Regions from separate parts of the Plantactinospora solaniradicis genome, predicted to be linked through region 2. Evidence: riboswitches for the same ligand, from Rfam matches in the RefSeq annotation. Region 2 holds a riboswitch; the other holds the start of a gene.
The links. A riboswitch is a leader RNA that binds a small molecule or an ion and turns the genes downstream of it on or off. The one in region 2 is predicted to bind thiamine pyrophosphate.
Positions count from the first base shown of each region.

Region 1: another riboswitch for thiamine pyrophosphate. It lies ahead of thiE (thiamine phosphate synthase); the one in region 2 lies ahead of ACFP2T_RS37270 (ECF transporter S component).

Region 1 covers NZ_JBHSPR010000020.1:335,175-344,046, forward strand. Annotated here, with positions in the region: gene thiC (phosphomethylpyrimidine synthase ThiC) at 1-975, opposite strand, end outside; gene thiD (bifunctional hydroxymethylpyrimidine kinase/phosphomethylpyrimidine kinase) at 1,028-1,846, opposite strand; gene ACFP2T_RS25855 (thiamine phosphate synthase) at 1,843-2,553, opposite strand; gene ACFP2T_RS25860 (thiazole synthase) at 2,619-3,407, opposite strand; gene thiS (sulfur carrier protein ThiS) at 3,503-3,703, opposite strand; gene thiO (glycine oxidase ThiO) at 3,694-4,944, opposite strand; partial or broken gene thiE (thiamine phosphate synthase) at 5,130-5,747, opposite strand; TPP riboswitch at 5,742-5,850, opposite strand; gene ACFP2T_RS25880 (DUF559 domain-containing protein) at 5,970-6,908, shown strand; gene ACFP2T_RS25885 (aldo/keto reductase) at 6,955-7,902, opposite strand; gene ACFP2T_RS25890 (glycosyltransferase family 2 protein) at 8,140-8,872, shown strand, end outside.
Region 2 covers NZ_JBHSPR010000053.1:160,280-169,151, reverse strand. Annotated here, with positions in the region: gene ACFP2T_RS37295 (serine/threonine protein kinase) at 1-1,342, shown strand, start outside; gene ACFP2T_RS37290 (CGNR zinc finger domain-containing protein) at 1,469-1,654, opposite strand; gene ACFP2T_RS37285 (MFS transporter) at 1,642-2,982, shown strand; gene ACFP2T_RS37280 (energy-coupling factor transporter transmembrane component T family protein) at 3,049-3,849, opposite strand; gene ACFP2T_RS37275 (ABC transporter ATP-binding protein) at 3,846-5,318, opposite strand; gene ACFP2T_RS37270 (ECF transporter S component) at 5,364-5,954, opposite strand; TPP riboswitch at 6,030-6,135, opposite strand; gene ACFP2T_RS37265 (permease) at 6,367-7,362, shown strand; gene ACFP2T_RS37260 (TIGR03943 family putative permease subunit) at 7,436-8,197, shown strand; gene ACFP2T_RS37255 (sugar isomerase domain-containing protein) at 8,210-8,872, shown strand, end outside.

The sequences.
Region 1 (8,872 bases), on a different contig from region 2:
CAGCTCGCCGAGCGTACGCAACTCGGCGAACTGTGCCTCGTCGTTCGCGTCCGCGATCGACCCGGGCCGGAGCCCGTCGCCGAGCGAGAAGGTGATGTCGTACCGGGCGAGGATGTCGCAGAGCTCGGCGAAGTTCGTGTAGAGGAAGTTCTCCTGGTGGTGCGCGAGGCACCAGGCGGCCATGATCGAGCCGCCCCGGGAGACGATCCCGGTGACCCGGTTGACCGCGAGCGGCACGTATTCGAGCAGGACCCCGGCGTGCACGGTCATGTAGTCGACGCCCTGCTCGGCCTGTTCGATGACGGTGTCCCGGAAGACCTCCCAGGAGAGCTTCACCGGGTCGCCGTCGACCTTCTCCAGGGCCTGGTAGATCGGCACGGTCCCGATCGGCACCGGCGAGTTGCGGACGATCGCCTCCCGGGTCTCGTGGATCCGCTTGCCGGTGGACAGGTCCATCACCGTGTCCGCGCCCCACCGGGTCGCCCAGGTCAGTTTCTCCACCTCCTCGGCGATCGACGAGGTGACGGCGGAGGTGCCGATGTTGGCGTTGACCTTCACCAGGAACCGGCTGCCGATGATCATCGGCTCCGACTCCGGATGGTTGACGTTCACCGGCAGTACGGCCCGACCTGCGGCGATTTCCTCCCGTACGACTGAAACAGGAATTCCCTCGCGGAGCGCGACGAATTCCATCTCGGGCGTCGTCACTCCGGCACGGGCGTACTGCAGTTGGGTGGGCCGCTGCCCGTCCCGCCCCGCCAGCGGGGTGCCGGCGCCGCGTACCGGAGCCACGTCCCCCCGTTCGGCGATCCACGGTCCGCGTAGCGGCGGCAGTCCCTCGGCCGGATCCGACCCGGGGCCGGAGGTGTCGTAGAGCCGGACCGACGGTTCCGTCCCGGTCAACTCGACCTCGGCGAACGGCACCCGGATGTCCGGCCGCACCCCCGTCACATAGACCTTGCGACGAGCCTTCATGAGACAACCTCCCTGTTTCCTGCCGCTCTCGCTGAGCGGCGCGGTCGTCGGATCAATCCGATCCGCGCCCGTCCCCGCCGGACCAGCCGTGGTGGTCCAGCGGCCCGTGACCGCCGCCCAACTCCCAGTTCTGGGCGCCGAGCAGCGCGCGGGCGACGTACTTCTTCGCGAACGCGACCGCGTCCGGCACCGCGTCGCCGAGCGCGAGCCGCCCGGCGATCGCGGCCGAGAACGAACATCCGGTGCCGTGGGTGTTGCGGGTGTCGACCCACGGCCCCCGGAGGAGTTGCACCTCGGCACCGGTCCACAACGCGTCCACGGCGCCGTCGGCCGACGACTCCGCGTCGGCATCTCCACCGGTCACCACCACGTACCGGGAGCCGGTCGCGGCGAGTTGCCCGGCCGCCTTCGCCATGTCGTCCGCAGTGGACACCGTCCAACCGAGGATCGCAGAGGCCTCCGCCCGGTTCGGGGTCGCCACCATGGCGTACGGCAACAGCCGTTCGATGGCGTTGACCACACCGAGCCGCCGCCCGCTGGTCGAGACCAGCACGGGATCGACGACCAGATTGGGCAGCATCCCGGACCGCGCGGCCACCGACACCGCGTCCGCAACCGCCGTACTGCCGAGCATTCCGGTCTTCACCGCGATCGGCGGCAGATCGTCGGCCAACGCGGTGAGCTGCTCGGTCACCATCTGGGCCGGCACCGGAAAGATCGCCCGGACGTCACGGGTGTTCTGTGCGGTTATCGCGGTGATCACGGAGGTGCCGTACAGCCGCATCGCGGCGAAGACCTTCAGGTCGGCCTGGATACCGGCACCGGCACCCGAATCGGAACCCGCCACCGTCAACACGACCGGCGGGGTCACCGGGTCCACCGCCCGGCAGGCGAGGCAGGCGAGACGGGCGACGCGGCGGGCGGGGCGGCCGGCGCGGGCGGGGCGGGCGAGACGGGCGACGCGGCGGGCGAGGCTTCGGTGCCGACGGCCGCGCAGAGGTCGCGTACCAGTTTGCCGGGATCCTCGGCCCGCATCACCGCGCCCATCACCGCCACCCCGGCCGCACCGGCCGCGACGCACGCCTCGACGTGCTGCGCGGTGCCGACCCCACCGAGGGCGAGGACCGGAACCCGGGTCCGGGCAACCAGTCGGGCCAGCCCGGCGGGGCGCAGCGGTGGCCCGTACCCGGGCTTGGAGGGTGTCGGGAAGACCGGCGAAATGGTCACGTAGTCCTCGGTGGTTAGTCGGGTCAACTCGGACGGGTCGTGGCAGGAACGTCCGACCAGGCCCAGTTCCGGCGGCGGATAGGGCCCGGCGGCGGTCAGGTGCACCGCGTCCCCGCCGAGCGGATCCGGTCCGGCGACGATCAGGGCGCCGTCGACCTCGGCGAGGATCGCGCGCAGCCGCCCGGCCAGGTCCAGCCGCTCGTCACGCGGCAGATCCCGCTCACGCAGCAGCACCCAGCGGACCCCGCCACCGACCGCGGCCCGGACCAGTTCGTCGATCGGCCGGGCAGCCTGCCGACGGTCGGTGACCAGCACGATCCCGTCCGGTACGTCGCCCCGCCCAGCACGCACACCGGCCGTTCCTCGGTCCACCGCTCCGGCCGATCCCCGGTTCACAGTTCCGGCCGTTCCTCGGTTCACAGTTCCGGCCGCCCCTCGTCCGGTGTGGACGCGAGGGCGTGGAACCGCCGGGGAATCCGCCCCGCACCGGCCGCCAGTCGACCCGCCTCGACGGCGAGCCGCATGGCCGTCGCCATCCGCACCGGATCGGCCGCCCGGGTCACGGCACTGGCCAACAGCACCGCATCGCAGCCCAGCTCCATCGCCAGCGCCGCGTCGGAGGCCGTACCGATGCCGGCGTCCAGGATCACCGGTACCTCGACGCTCTGCCGGAGCAGCCGCAGGTGATGCGGGTTGCCGATGCCGAGCCCGGAACCGATCGGCGCACCCGCCGGCATCACCGCGGCACAGCCGGCGTCGGCGAGCCGTCGGGCCAGCACCGGATCGTCGGTGGTGTACGGCAACACCGTGAAGCCGTCGGCGACCAGCCGCTCGGCGGCGGAGACCAGTTCGACCGCGTCGGGTAGCAGGGTGCGCTCGTCCCCGATCACCTCAAGCTTGATCCACGGTGTCTCGAACGCCTCCCGCGCAAGGTGGGCGACGGTCACCGCCTCGGTGGCCGTACGACAGCCGGCGGTGTTCGGCAGCAGCCGTACGCCGCACCGTGCGAGAACCTCCAGCATCCCGCCGCCCATCGTCGCGGTGCTGTCGATCCGGCGGAGTGCGACGGTGACCAGTTCGGCGCCGCTGGCCCGGACCACCTGCTCCAGCATGTACGGGCTGGTCACCCCGCCCGTGCCGAGAATCAGCCGGGAACCGAACGTCTTCCCGCCGAGCACGAACCCCGACTCGGCGGCCGGCGTCACCGACCCGTCGGGCGACGACACCCGCCCGACACGGGGCGAACCTTGCTCGGCGGACGACGACACGAGGCTGGCGGGCGGCGGGGTCGACACGGCGCTCACCCGCCCTGGGCCGCGGTCAGTACCTCGACCCGGTCCCCGTCCCGTAACGCCCGCGCCGGCCAGCCGGTCCTGGGCACCACCTCACCGTTCACCGCGACCGCCACACCTCGGCTCTCCCCGGTGAACTGGGCGACGAGATCCGCCAGGGTCACCTCGCCCGGCAGCCGGCGTTCGACACCGTTCACGGTCAGCTCCATCGCATCCTCCCGAGGTGGGACGGCTGGTCATCGACAACAGGGCGGTCGCTCGCGTACCCGGTGGCCGGGCCGCCGGGCGGAGCGTCGAGGTCGGTGTGGTCGCTCGGTCGCTCCACGGCGGGAGCACGGTGCGGGGCGTCGACGTCGGGGCCGCGCTCGGCGGTGAACCGGTCCGGAGCCAACGGCCCGAGCAGTGGATCGGCCACCCCGGTCGCCAGGAGGTCGGCGACCAGGTCGGCGGTGATCGGGGTCAACACGATCCCGTGCCGGTAGTGCCCGGCCGCCACCACCACCTCCGGCCGGTGCACCAGCGAGCCGATCAGCGGCGCGTTGTCCGGCGTACCCGGACGCAGGCCGGCGCGGGCCTCCACCAACTCGTACTCGGCGATCTCCGGCAGCAGGTCCGTCGCGGCCCGGAGCAGATCGAGCACCGCCCCGGCGGTGACGTCGAGATCGCCCCGCTCCTCGACGGTCGCGCCGATCACCACCTCACCGTCGGCCCGTGGCACGAGATACACCGACCGGCCGTCCGCGTATCCGCGGATCACCCGCCGGAAGCCGGGCCCGGCGCCACCCGGCGCTCGCAGCCGGAGCACCTGCCCCTTGACCGGCCGGATCGGCAGGCCGGTCAGTGCCGCCGTACCGCAGCCGGCAGCCACCACGGTCACGCCCGCCGGGCGGGCCAGGTCGGACAGTCGGCGTACCGGCGTCTCCACCAGGGACACCCCAGCCCGCCGGGCCGCGATCCGGAGCGCGGCGACCAGCCGGCGCGGGTCGACCTGGTGGTCGCCGGGGGCGAGGGCGCCACCGCGCAATCTTGGTGCCAGCGACGGCTCGTGGGCCCGCAGCTCCGCCGGGCGCAGCGGCGTCACCGGCAGGCCCAACTCCCGCTGGTACGACCACAGCCGCTCCGCCTCGGCCAGGTCGTCGCCGGTGAGCGCCACCGTCAGGGTGCCCTCGGTGCGGTAGCCGACATCCAGTCCGGCGCATTCGGCCAGTTCGGCCACGAAGCCCGGCCATCGGGCGGCCGACTCGACCAGCAGCCCGGTCAGCATCCGCTCGCCGAAGTACGTCTCCGCGACCGGGGCCAGCATGCCGGCCGCGACGTCGGACGCGCCGGAGCCGGGATCGGGGTCGTACACCGTGACCCGCATCCCCCGAGTGGCACACCGCCAGGCGATGGCCAGTCCGATCGGACCGGCACCGATGACCGCTACGTCGGGCAGGCCGGTGGCTAGCACTCCGCCGCTCCGGCGGGAGGCGCGACGGCGACACCCCCACCTGGCGGATGGCCTCGGCCGGATCCCATCACCGGCGCCGGCACCTCACGCCGCCCCTGATCCGCGACCGGGGCGGTCTGAGCCGCGACCGGGGCGGTCTGGTTCGCGACCGGGGCGGCCTGGTTCGCGGGCAGCGTCGGTCGACGCAGCGCGTGGAGAAGTTCGAGGGTGGCCCGGGCCGGATCCGCTGCCTGGGACAGCGCCCCGACCACGGCGACGCCGTACGCCCCGGCGGCGAGCAGCTCGGGCACCCGCACCGCGGTGACTCCGCCGATCGCGATCACCGGTACCGACACCGCCGAGGCGACCCGGCGAACCCCGTCCGGCCCGATCGGCGCCGGAAGCCCCGACTTGGTGGTGGTGGCGTGACACGGGCCGACGCCGAGGTAGCTGGCGCCGGCCGTCACCGCGGCCACCCCGGCATCCGGATCGCGGGCCGTAGCGCCGAGCACCGCCGCCGGACCGAGCACCCGCCGGGCCACGTTCACCGGAAGATCACGCCCACCGACGTGCCCGCCCGACGCACCGATCGCGAGCGCGATGTGCAACCGGTCGTTGACCAGGCACGACGCTCCCGCCGCCGCGCACAGCGCCAGCACCTGGCCGGCCAACTCGTACGCCGTGCGGTCGTCGGTGTCGTCCTCGACCCGTACCTGGACGACCAGTTCGGGACCGGCCACCGACAGGGCGGCCCGGACCACCGCGAGCGGATCCCGCCCGGGGCGGGTGTCGGTGATGAGATGCAGGCGACCAAGAGACGACACGGCAACGCTCCTCCCTGCGCCGGCATTACCCGGATCAGGTTCAACGGTCGGGGGCTTCAGCCCCCCTCTCAGCCCGGTGCACCGGGCTCCCGTGGGTTACTTGTCGGCGAGCGTACGCGCTTTGTAACGGTGACGTAAAGACCCGTGACCCACCGCACACCCATTTCGGGTACGGCGTCGGCGGGGCAGCGGGGTACCGACCGGTTACGACATGCTCGGTCGATGCCTCGCGTGTCCACCATGCCCCGGCAGCTGGCCTTCCTCCCCTTCGTGGGCAGCCGGGCGGTCGCCGAGGGGCTGCTCACGAAGGCCATGTTGCGTGGTCCGTCCTGGCATCGGCTGCTGCCCGACGTGTACGTGCACGTGGACGGCTATCGCGAGAACGACCACCGGATGTGGTGCGACGCGGCGGCGCTCGTCCTGCCGCCTGGCGCCGCCATCGGCGGACTCAGCGCGGCGTACCTGTGGGGCGTCGACCTGCTTCCGCGAACCGGTCCGGTCTCGGTCGTGCTGCCCGAGGCGGTGCGGCTACGACCCCGTCCTCAGTTGACCGTCACCCGTTCCACGCTGTCGGCGCAGGATGTCACCACCTTCGCGGGGCTGCCGGTCACCACGCCGGTTCGCACCGCGTTCGACCTTGGCCGGCGGCCACCTCGGACCAGCGCGGTCGTCGCGATCGACGCACTGTTCAACCGCCGGCTGGTGAAGCCCGCCGCGCTGTCCGGCTATTTCGTGGACCGTGCCGGCTGGCCCGGGGTTGCCTTGCTGCGCGAGGTGTTGTCCCTGGCCGAGCCCGAGAGCGAGTCTCCGATGGAGACCCGGCTCCGGTTGGTACTGGTCGACGCCGACCTGCCGGCACCGACTCCCCAGTACGACGTGTACGACGCTCAGGGGCGCTTCCTCGGGCGGGTGGATCTCGCCTATCCGCGCTGGCGGATCGCGTTGGAATACGAGGGTGACCACCATCGGGATCGGCAGCACTTTCGCCGGGACGTCGCCCGACTGAACGCCCTTCGGGCCGCCGGGTGGATCGTGCTCCGGTTCACCGCCGACGACGTACTCCGTAATCCCACCCAAATCACCCGCCTGGCCTCCCAGGCGATCCGCGAACGCACGCTCACGGGCACTCGGCGGAGCGTGACTGGAACATCAGCGAGGTAACAACCCCGCCGAAACAGCACTGGCGTTCCAGTCACGCCTCCGGGCGCTAGAGGAGGGTGAGCAGGGCCGCCAGGTCGGTGGGGGTGGGGTGCCAGCGGGCGGCTTGGGCGTTGGCGTGCACCTGGTCGGGGGTGGTCGCGCCGGCGATCACCGACGTCACCGCGGGCTGGGCGGCCAGGCCACCGATCGCCACGTCCAGTAGGGAGAGACCGCGCTCGGCCGCGTACTTCTCGATCGCCTCGATGGTGTCCCACGGGGCGGACGCCAGGCGCGCGGCGTAGCGCGGAGCGCTGCCGGCCAGGCGGCTGCCCGACGGCGCGTCGGCTCCCCGCTTGTACTTGCCGGTGAGCAGTCCGTCGGCGAGCGGGAAGAAGGGCAGCAGGCCGAGGCCGAACCGCTGGGCGGCCGGCACCACCTCGGCCTCTACCTCGCGATGCAGCAGGCTGTAGTGGTTCTGGGCGCTGACGAACGGCGTGAACCCCCGGGTGCGCGCCGTCCACGCCGCGTCGGCGATCTGCCAGCCGCTGAAGTTCGAGTTGCCGAGGTAGCGGACCTTCCCCGCCCGTACGAGGTCGTCGAGCGCGCTCAGCGTCTCCTCGATCGGCGTACCCGGATCGGGCTCGTGAAGCTGGTAGAGATCGATGTGATCGGTGCCCAGCCGGCGCAGGGACGCCTCGACCGCCCGTACGAGGTAGCGCCGGGACCCCCGGGCACCATGGTCCGGCCCGTTCATCCCGGACATGTCCATGCCGAACTTGGACGCCAGCACGACGTCGTCCCGGCGACCGCGCAGGGCGGCACCGAGCTGCTCCTCCGACCCGCCGTGCGGCTCCCCGTAGATGTCGGCGGTGTCGAAGAAGTTGATCCCGGCGTCCAGCGCGGCGTCGACGACCGCACGGGTGCCGGCGGCGTCGAGCTTGCGGCCGAAGTTGTTGCAGCCGACGCCGACCACGGACACCACGAGCCCGGAGTCGCCCAACCGGCGGTAGGTCATCTCAGTCACGTGATCAACCTTATGCTCCCGGTCCCGGCCCGGCCCTCCCGCCACCGTCGGTACACCCGGCGAAGGAAAAGACATTCACAAAACAGTTTCATGGCCATTTATATCGTCATCGGCGGCGCGTCGCGTGCGAAGCCCGAAAACTGCTATATCGTGGGCACGAATTCGGCGACCGCTACGAAACCCGTGCCGTCCATGGTCGCCGTGCGACTGTCGGAGGCGGGGGTTCACATGACGGTGAACGGCCGATTCGACCGCCCCGGCGCGGACACCTCCATCGTCCCCGCTCAGGTCAGCAGGGACAACAGCGCGCCGACCGAGGTGACCATCGTGCTGCCGTGCTACAACGAGCAGGCGCACGTACTGACCGAGATAGAGCGCATCACCACGGCGATGGACCGCAGCGGTCTCCGGTACGAATTGCTGGCGATCGACGACGCGTCCACCGATCACACGTTGGAGGTCCTGCGCGAGGCCGCCGACCGCTTTCCGCAGCTGCGGATACTGGCCTTCCACCGCAACGGCGGCTCCGGCACCGCGCGTCGGATCGGCACCGAACAGGCTCGTGGTGACATCGTGGTCTGGACCGACGCGGACATGACCTATCCGAACGAACGCATCCCCGAATTCGTCCGGCTGCTCCTCCGCGACCCGCACGTTGACCAGGTCGTCGGCGCCCGGACCAGCGAGCAGGGCTCACACAAGTTTCTCCGGGTTCCCGCGAAGTGGCTCATCCGCAAGATCGCCGAACGGTTGGCCGGCACCCGTATCCCGGACCTCAACTCCGGGCTCCGGGCATTCCGGCGCGACGTCTCGCTGCCGTACCTCCGACTGCTTCCGCCCGGATTCTCCTGCGTCACCACCATCACGATGGCGTTTCTGCACAACCAGCACGACGTGCACTACCTTCCGATCACCTATTCCCGGCGGTCGGGATCGTCGAAGTTCCACTTCGTCCGAGACG
Region 2 (8,872 bases):
CCTCACCCCAGCCGCAGACGTCTTCGCCTGGGGTGCGGTGGTGGCGTACGCGGGCACCGGGCGTACACCGTTCGCCGCCGAGACCCCGGCGGCGACCGCCGTACGGATCCTCACCCAGGAACCCGACCTCGAGGGCCTGGACGGTCCGCTGCGGGAACTGGTCGAGCTGGCCCTGGCCAAGGAACCGGGAGAGCGACCCGCCGCGCGCGAGTTGCTGGACCGGTTGCTGGGCGGTGGACCGGAGCGGTCGGGTGCGCTGGCGTCCGCGCTCGCCGGGCAGCCCGATCTGCTGGCCGCGGCCGAGCAGGCGCAGGCGGTCACGGAGCAGCGACCGGTGGCCGAGACCGCGCTGGGCGTAGAGCCGCACCCGGACGACGAACCGGGGCAGGCCGCCACCCGACAGGACAGCCCGCAGGTCCGTGCCGCCGCCCGTACCGGCGCACCCGTCCTGGCCGGTCGGTCGGGTCCGGCGCGGACCACGGCCCCGGGGACCCCGGTCGCTTCGCCGGGATCCCCGGCCGGGCCGGAGCGGCGGAACCGGGTACGTCGGTGGCGTCGGACCGCCATTGCCCTGGTGGCTCTCGTCGGCCTGCTCGGCGGGGGTGTCGTGGCGGGCTACGCCACCGATCTCCTGCCGTTCACGGTGGTGCGGAATGTCCAGCCGAACGTGTCGCCGGGTCTACTGGCCAACGCCGGTACGAGTCCGTCGGCAACCGGGGCCGGCGCACCGACTGCTCCGGTCCCGTCCGGTCAACCCGGCGAGACGCCGTGGGCCGGTAGGGTGGTGGTGGACGACCCGCTCACCGTCTCGTCGTTGTGGGTACCGAAAACGGACGAGACGCATGAGGTCAGGTGCGCGTTCGACAACGCCATGGTGGTGACGAAGCGCAGCAATGGGCCGTACCGGTGTCGGGGGCCGGTGAGCACCTGGCTGGATGTCCGGGTGGAGGTCGAGGTCACCCTGGTGGAGCCGGGCAGTTGTGCCGCGATCTGGGTCCGGTTCACCGACAAGGCCGGCGGTCACGCGTTGCAGATCTGCGCGGACGGTTATTACCTGGTGGCGCACGGAATCGACAGTGAGAATGCGGCGACTCCGGCCGGCACCTACGAGTTCCCGCCCGGACGGACGTTGAGCGCCGGCACTCCGGTCCGGGTCGGCATCGTGGCCCGGGGTGAGGAACTGGAGTTCTACCGGGACGGGGAGTTCGTCGGCCGGGCGCGGGACGCCAGGCCGATCGCCGGGCGGGTGGTACTCGGGGTCTTTCCCAGGACCGACAACGGCTCCGAAAAGCCGCTGTACAAGGTCGAGTTCCGGAACATCAAGATCGAAACACCGGCCTGACGGCCGCGATCGCCACCGGTCAAGCCACTTTGTCGAAGTAGCGGTTGGCGCGCGGCACTCGGTCGGCAGTCGTGCCGTGGCCAGGGCGCTGCGGTCGGCCGTCGCGCCGCGATCGGCCACCGCACCTCAGTGTCGCGAACCGTTGCGGCTCTGGTCGAGGAACAGCCAGGCGCAGCCGCTGTCGGCGGGCGGGCAGGTTCGCGACTGGCGTAGGTCGACCGTCCGAAGTAGCTCGACGGCGTGCTGGGTGAGCCGGTCCGGGATCAGCAGTGCGGCGGGATCAACGAGAGGACGACACCATGACCGACCCATCACGGCGACTCTCCGCGACGTCCGACCGGCGGGCGGTCGGGGCGCTGACCGCGCTCTCGGTCGCGGCGTTCGGCTACGTGACCGCCGAGATGCTGCCGATCGGACTGCTCACCGTGATGGCCGCCGACCTCGACCGGTCCCGGGCCGAGATCGGGCTGCTCGTCACCGGCTACGCGGTCGTGGTGGTGACCGCGTCGGTTCCGCTCGCCCGGCTCACGCAGCGGGTCCCCCGCCGGATGCTCTTCGCCGGAACGCTCGGCGTCTTCGCCGCCGCGATGCTGGTGTCGGCGCTGGCCCAGAGCTATCAGGTCCTGTTCGTCGCCAGGTTGCTCATCGCGCTGACCCAGGCACTGTTCTGGTCGGTGGTCGTGCCCACTGCCGCCAGCCTCTTCGGCCCTGAGGTCCGGGGCAGGGTGGTGGCGCGGATGGGTCTCGGCCCCGCACTCGGCCCGGTGCTCGGCGTACCGGTGGGCACCTGGCTCGGCCAGCAGGCCGGTTGGCGGGCCGCGTTCGCCGTACTGGCCGGAATCGGGCTGGTCACCTGTGCCGTGGTCACCGCACTGCTGCCCGCCGGGCCACCGCCACGTGGCGCTGCCGCGCGCGGAAGTGCACCGGACCGCCGCAGGTACGCCTTCCTCCTGTTCGCCACCGCGGTCGGGGTGACCGGGACGTTGACCGTCCAGACGTACATCACCCCGTTCCTCGTGGACGTCAGCGGGTTCGCGGCGGCGACGCTCGGCCCCCTGCTGCTGATCGCCGGTCTCGCCGGCCTCGGTGGCACCCTCGTGGTCGGCCGGTTTCTCGACCGGCATCCCTGGGCGGCGATGGCCGCACCACTGCTGCTGATCACGGCAGCGTTGCTCGGGCTCTACGCTCTGGGACAGTTCAAGGTGCCCACGGTGGCCCTGCTGGCGGTGGCCGCCGCGGCCTTCAGTGCCCTTGCCGTCGCAGTGCAGTACCGGGTGCTCCAGGTCGCGCCGGTCAGCACCGACGTCGCCTCGGCCGGGGCCGGCTCCGCCTTCAACGTCGGTATCGCGGCGGGTGCCCTGCTCGGCGGAGTTCTGGTCGAGGGTGCCGGGGTACGTCTCGTGGCGCTGGCCGGGGGACTGCTCACCGCGATCGCCGCCGTCATCCTGCTCGCGGAGCTGCGGCCGACCGCGTCCGACGATCTGGTGCACCGCACGCGCCCGGCCGAGCCGGCGCCACCACCGGAACAATCCGCACGGCGACGACTCGGCTGGCCGGTGGCGGTGGGTGCCGGGCGGGGACGGGGTCCCCGGAGTACGGCACCGTCGGCCCGACCGGCCCACCCCGTCCGTTCCCGATGAGCTGACCGTGCCCATGAGCTGGCCGTGCCCACGACCTGGCGGCGACGATGAGCCGGTGGCGACCGGTCAGCCGACCAGCGGCCGGAAGGTGCCGAGCGCGACGCTGACCGCGAGGGCCCCGGCGGCCAGCGCGGTCGCACCGACGATCAGGGCGGCGTCGGCGCCGCCGAACCGCTGACGCCGGGCAGAGGTACGCGGCGAGCCCGAGTCGAAGCCCCGGGCGTCCATCGCGGTGGCCAGTCGGGTACCCCGGCGGATCGCGCCGACCAGCAGCGCGAACGCGGTCGAGCCGAACAGCCGCATCCGGGCCAGCGGGTTGCGTCCGGCGTCGATTCCCCGGGCCCGCCGGGCCATGCTCAACATCTGCCACTCCAGCGCGAGCAGCGGTACCAGGCGGAACGCGGCCAGCGCGCCGATCGCGAATCGGGGTGGAGCCTTGACGTTCTGGATCAGCGCGTCGGTCAGGTCGGTGGGGTCGGTGGTCGCGAATACCAGTACGCCGGGCAGCGCCACCGCGATCACCCGGAGTGCCATCCCCAACGCCGTGACCAGCACACCGGTGGTGACCAGGACCGGTCCGACCTGCAACAGCGTCGGGCCGGTCCGCTCGGCGGCGAAGAGCACCAGGGTGCACAGGATGCCGAGGGCACTGAGCAGCAGTGGCCAGGCCCGCCGGGCCAGTGCCGGATACCCGATGCCGAACAGGGGCACCACGGCCAGCTCGAATCCGATCGCGACCGCCGGCGCGACCGGATCCACCGTCGCGATCAGCGCGATCGAGACGACCAGCGCGGCGGCGAGCTTGGCGACCGGATTGCGCCGGGCCAGTGGCGCGTCGGAGGCCGCGATCGGCTGGTAGGGGATCATCCGGCCCGCCGGGCGGGTCCGTCGAGGGATCCGCTCGGGCCGGTCACCGGGCCGGCGCGGTCGCCGAGCGACACCGTCCGGTCGGCCAGCGCCGCGACGAAGTCGGCGTCGTGGGTGACGGTGACGATGCCGTGCCCGGCGTCGCGTAGCCCGGCGAGCAGGTCGACCAGCTCGATCCAGGTGCGCCGGTCCTGGCCGAAGGTGGGCTCGTCCAGGATCACCAGCCGGGGCGCGGTGGCCAGCGCCGTCGCCACGCTCAGCCGTCGCGCCTGGCCACCCGACAGGGTGTACGGGTTGGCTCCGGCCAACTGGTCCAGCCGAAGCCGGTCCAACAGCTCGTCCACCGTGGACTTCACCGCCGGCTCGGGCTGACCGATCCGCCGTGGCCCGAGCGCCAGCTCGTCGAAGACGGTGCTGCTGACGAACTGGTGCTCCGGGTCCTGGAACACGGAGCCGATCCGGCTGGCCAGTACGGGCGCCCGCCACCGGTGCGGTGCCGTGTTGGCGTACCGTCCGGCGAGTGCCCCGGTGGCCGACAGCCGGCCGGTCCCGGGTCGGAGCAGGCCGCCGAGCAGCAGTGCCAGGGTGGACTTGCCGGTGCCGTTGGGACCGAGTACGGCGAGCGCCTCGCCGGCGCGTACCCGGAGGTCGGTCGGGGCCAGCCGGGGTGCCAGGCCGAGCCGCTCGGCGGCGAGCAGGGTGTCGCCGGCCGGGGCGAGCGCCCGCCGGGGTGCCGGCGGCGGCCCCGGAACCCAGACCCCGGCGGCGGCCAGTGCCGGACCGTGCGCCGCGAAGACCGCCTCGGGGGACCCGTCGGCCCGTACGCCTCCACTCGGCTCCAGTACCACGACCCGGTCGACCAGCGGCAGCGCCTCCGACACCCGGTGTTCGACCAGGATCAGTGTGCTGTCGGCGTCCACCGCCGTCGCGACCGCGTCGCGGACCAGTGCCGCGCCGGCCGGATCCAGGTTGGCGGTCGGCTCGTCCAGCAGCAGCAGACCGGGCCGGAGCGCGAGTACGCCGGCCAGGGCGAGCCGCTGCTGCTCGCCACCGGAGAGTGCCGCCGTCGATCGGTCGAGCCCATAGGGAAAGCCGACCCGGTGCAGCGCGCCGGAGACCCGGGGCCAGATCTCCGGCGCCGGTACGCCCCGGTTCTCCAGCCCGAACGCCACGTCGTCGCCGGCCCGAGCCATCACCAACTGCGTCTCCGGGTCCTGGAAGACGATGCCGACCCGCTCCCGGCCCTTGCGGGGGTCCAGCCCGTCGATCTCGACGGTGCCCTCCTGCTCTCCGGAGTCCTCCGCGAGCAGCCCGGCGAGCGCGGCCAACAGGGTGCTCTTGCCGGCTCCGGAGGCGCCGAGCAGTAGTACCCGTTCGCCGTGCTCGATCCGCAGGTCGACGTCACGGACCGCCCAGGCCCGCCGACCGGCGTGCCGCCACCCGAATCCGCGCAGTTCGACCGCGCTCACCGCAGCACCGTTTCGACCGTGTCCCCGTCCGCGCTCCGTCGCCGGTCAGACGGCGGTACGTTCGCGGCCGGCGGGGAACCGGTCCAGTACGCCGGTCTGGGCCAGGGCCCGGGTCAGGACCCAACTGCCGGCCCCGGCGATGACGGCGGCGCTGACCACCGTGATCAGGAAGACCGGGAGCCGGAACGAGTCGAAGTCGAGCTCGGAGTAGTAGCGCCACTGGTCGAAGAGCGCGGCGACGAGCCCGGCGAGGGTGCCGGATCCGACCGCGACCGGCAGCCGGAAGGAGCGATAACGGACGGCGAGGAAGGCCGCCTCCGCGCCGAGGCCCTGGGCGAGTCCCTGCATGATGGCGACCGTGCCCCACTGGCTGCCGAGCAGTACCGAGACGAACGCCGCGACGAACTCGCAGTACAGCGCGGCGCCGGGCTTGCGGATCACCAGCCCCCCGAGTACGCCGGGCAGCAGCCACACGCCGTAGATGACCGCCTGGGCCGGCGGGAAGAAGGTGAACGCGCCCTCGGTGGCACTCCAGACCATGTTCCAGGCCCAGAAGATGACTCCGAACGCGACCGCGATGACCGACGCGACGACGATGTCGACCGTGCGCCATCGGGTGTTGCTGGATTGCTTCATGATCTTGCCTCCCAGTCGCGCAGCGAACCAGGTAGGACGCACGCCGCAATCCGGAGGGCCCGGACTGCGGCGCGGCTGGAGACTCGACCGAACTCCCTGCGCTGGCATTACCCAGATCAGGTTCGAGGGTCTGCGGGTGTGACCCGCACTCTCAGCGCTGTGCGCTCCCCTGTCGGATGTGCAGTTGTTTCGCAGACGCTAGCACCGGATCGGGCAGCGCCGATAGCGGCGGGGCAGCCAGATGTGGTCGTCGACACCCTGTGCCGGGTTAGGCTGGGTGGCCCAGTTTCGCCACCGATCCGCCTGTTTAGGAGATGTCGTAGCCGTGACCGTGCCGGACCGGGTCACCGCTCGGGATGCCCGGTCGGGCGACGATATCGGCACCACCCTCCCGCCGGTCGACGACGCACCGCTGCCCGACCCGGAGGTGGCCGGGCGGCCCCGTCGGGGGCGGTTCGGTGACCAGGTCGGCTCGGTCGAGGTGCTCGCCGGGCTGCTCATCCTGCTGGTCGTCTTCCGGGGACCGGTGGCATCGGTCATCTCCACCCCGCGGTTGCAGACCTGGACGACGGTCTTCGTCTCGGTGATGGTGCAGGCGGTGCCCTTCCTGGTCTTCGGGGTACTGCTCTCCGCCGTCATCGCCGTCTTCGTACCCCGGTCGTTCTGGGCGCGGGCGCTGCCCCGGCATCCGGCGCTCGCCGTGCCGGTGGCGAGTGCGGCCGGCGTCGTGCTGCCCGGCTGCGAGTGCGGCTCGGTGCCGATCGCCGGGTCACTGATCCGGCGTGGGGTCACCCCGGCAGCCGCGTTGGCGTTTCTGCTCGCCGCTCCGGCGATCAATCCGATCGTGCTGGCGGCGACTGCGGTCGCCTTTCCGAACAACCCGGAGATGGTGGTCGGACGCGCCGTGGCCAGCCTGATCGTCGCTATGATCATGGGATGGCTCTGGTTGCGGCTCGGCCGGGCCGACTGGCTCCGGCTGCCCCACCGCCCCGAGCTGGACGACCTGTCGAAGGGCCGTGCCTTCTGGGCGGCGGTACGGCACGACGTCGTGCACGCCGGCGGGTTCCTGGTGCTGGGTGCGATGGCCGCGGCCTGCATCAACGTGCTGGTGCCCGAGCGGTGGTTGCAGACCCTCGCCGACAATCCGGTGCTGTCGGTGCTCGCCCTCGCCGTACTGGCGGTGTTGTTGTCGATCTGTTCCGAGGCCGATGCCTTCGTAGCGGCCTCGCTGTCGCAGTTCTCGCTCTCCGCCCGGCTGGCGTTCCTGGTCGTCGGCCCGATGGTCGACCTCAAACTGATCTCGATGCAGACCGGCGTCTTCGGCCGCCGGTTCGCGGCCCGGTTCGCCCCGGCGACGTTCGTCGTCGCCGTACTGGTGGCGGTCGGCGTGGGAGCCGTGGTCCTGTGAACCGCGGCCCTGTGATCCGTGGTTCTGTGAACTGCGGTCCTGCGATCCGTGGCGCCGTTGTCGGGGGCGCGCGGTGAGCCGGCAGGCGCAGGCGGTGGTGCTGCTGCTGCTCGGCGGCTCGGTGCTCAAGGCCAGCTTCACCGACGTCTACCTGCGGTACGTCAAGGAGGGGCTGCGCCCGTTCCTGATCGTCGCCGGGATCCTGCTGGTGGCCTGCGCGGCGATGACGCTCTGGTACGACCTCCGGCGCCGGGGGCCGGACGGGCACGGCTCTGACGGGCAGGACGGGCCGGACGGGCACGGCTCTGGCGGGCAGGACCACGATGGGCACGGTCACCACGAGCCACGGGTGGGCTGGCTGCTCATCCTGCCCGTACTCGGACTGCTGCTGATCTCGCCACCGGCCCTCGGGTCGTACGCCGCCGGGCAGGCCGGGACCGCGCTGACCGGTCAGGAGACCGAGGAGTACCCGCCGCTTCCGGAGGGCGACCCGGTGCGGATCACCCTGTTGGACTATGCGGGGCGGGCCATCTTCGACCAGGGCGTCACGCTGCACGACCGTCGGGTCCAGCTCACCGGATTCGTCGCGCCCGGACCCGACGGGGAACCGATCCTGGCCCGGATGATCCTCTCCTGCTGTGCCGCCGACGGCCGCCCGATCAAGCTGGGCATGTCCGGGGACGTCCCGACCGGGGTGCCGGCGGACACCTGGGTCGAGGTGGTCGGCCGGTACACCACGCGGCTCGGCAAGGATCCGGTGAGCGATGTGGACATTCCCTATCTCGAGGTCGAGTCGTGGCGGCGGGTCGCCCCGCCGAAGCAGCCGTACGAGTGAGTCGGAGGATTCGTGACACTGAGCGCGCAGGGCTATCTCGACGTGGTGACCGAGACGATCGGGCGGGTGGCGGCCGGCCAGCGGGAGGGTGTACGTCTGGCGGCCGACCTGATCACGGCGGCACTCCGGACCGGGGGTGTGGTGCAGGCGTTCGGCACCGGGCACTCGGAGGCGTTGGCCATGGAGATCGCCGGTCGGGCGGGCGGGCTGGTGCCGACGAACCGGATCGCGCTACGAGACCTGGTACTGCGTGGTGGTGAGTCGGTCGAGATCCTCGGTCCCACCCTGGAGCGGGATCCGACGGTGGCGCACCGGCTCTACGAGCTGTCCCCGATCGACCCCCGGGACGTCTTCGTGATCGCCTCGAACTCGGGCGTGAACGGCACCATCGTGGAGTTCGCGTCGCTGGTGAAGGAACGTGGGCACGGCCTGATCGCGATCACCTCCCGGGAGCATTCGGACGGGGTGCCCTCCCGGCATCCGTCCGGGCGGAAACTCGGTGACGTGGCCGACGTGGTCCTGGACAACGGCGCCCCGTACGGCGACGCGACTCTGCCGCTGCCCGGTGGCGGTGCGGTCGGCGCGGTGTCGTCGATCACCGCCGCGCTGCTCGCCCAGCAGATCGTGGTGGAGGTGGTTCGTCGGCTGGTCGAGGCGGGGGAGACGCCGCCGGTC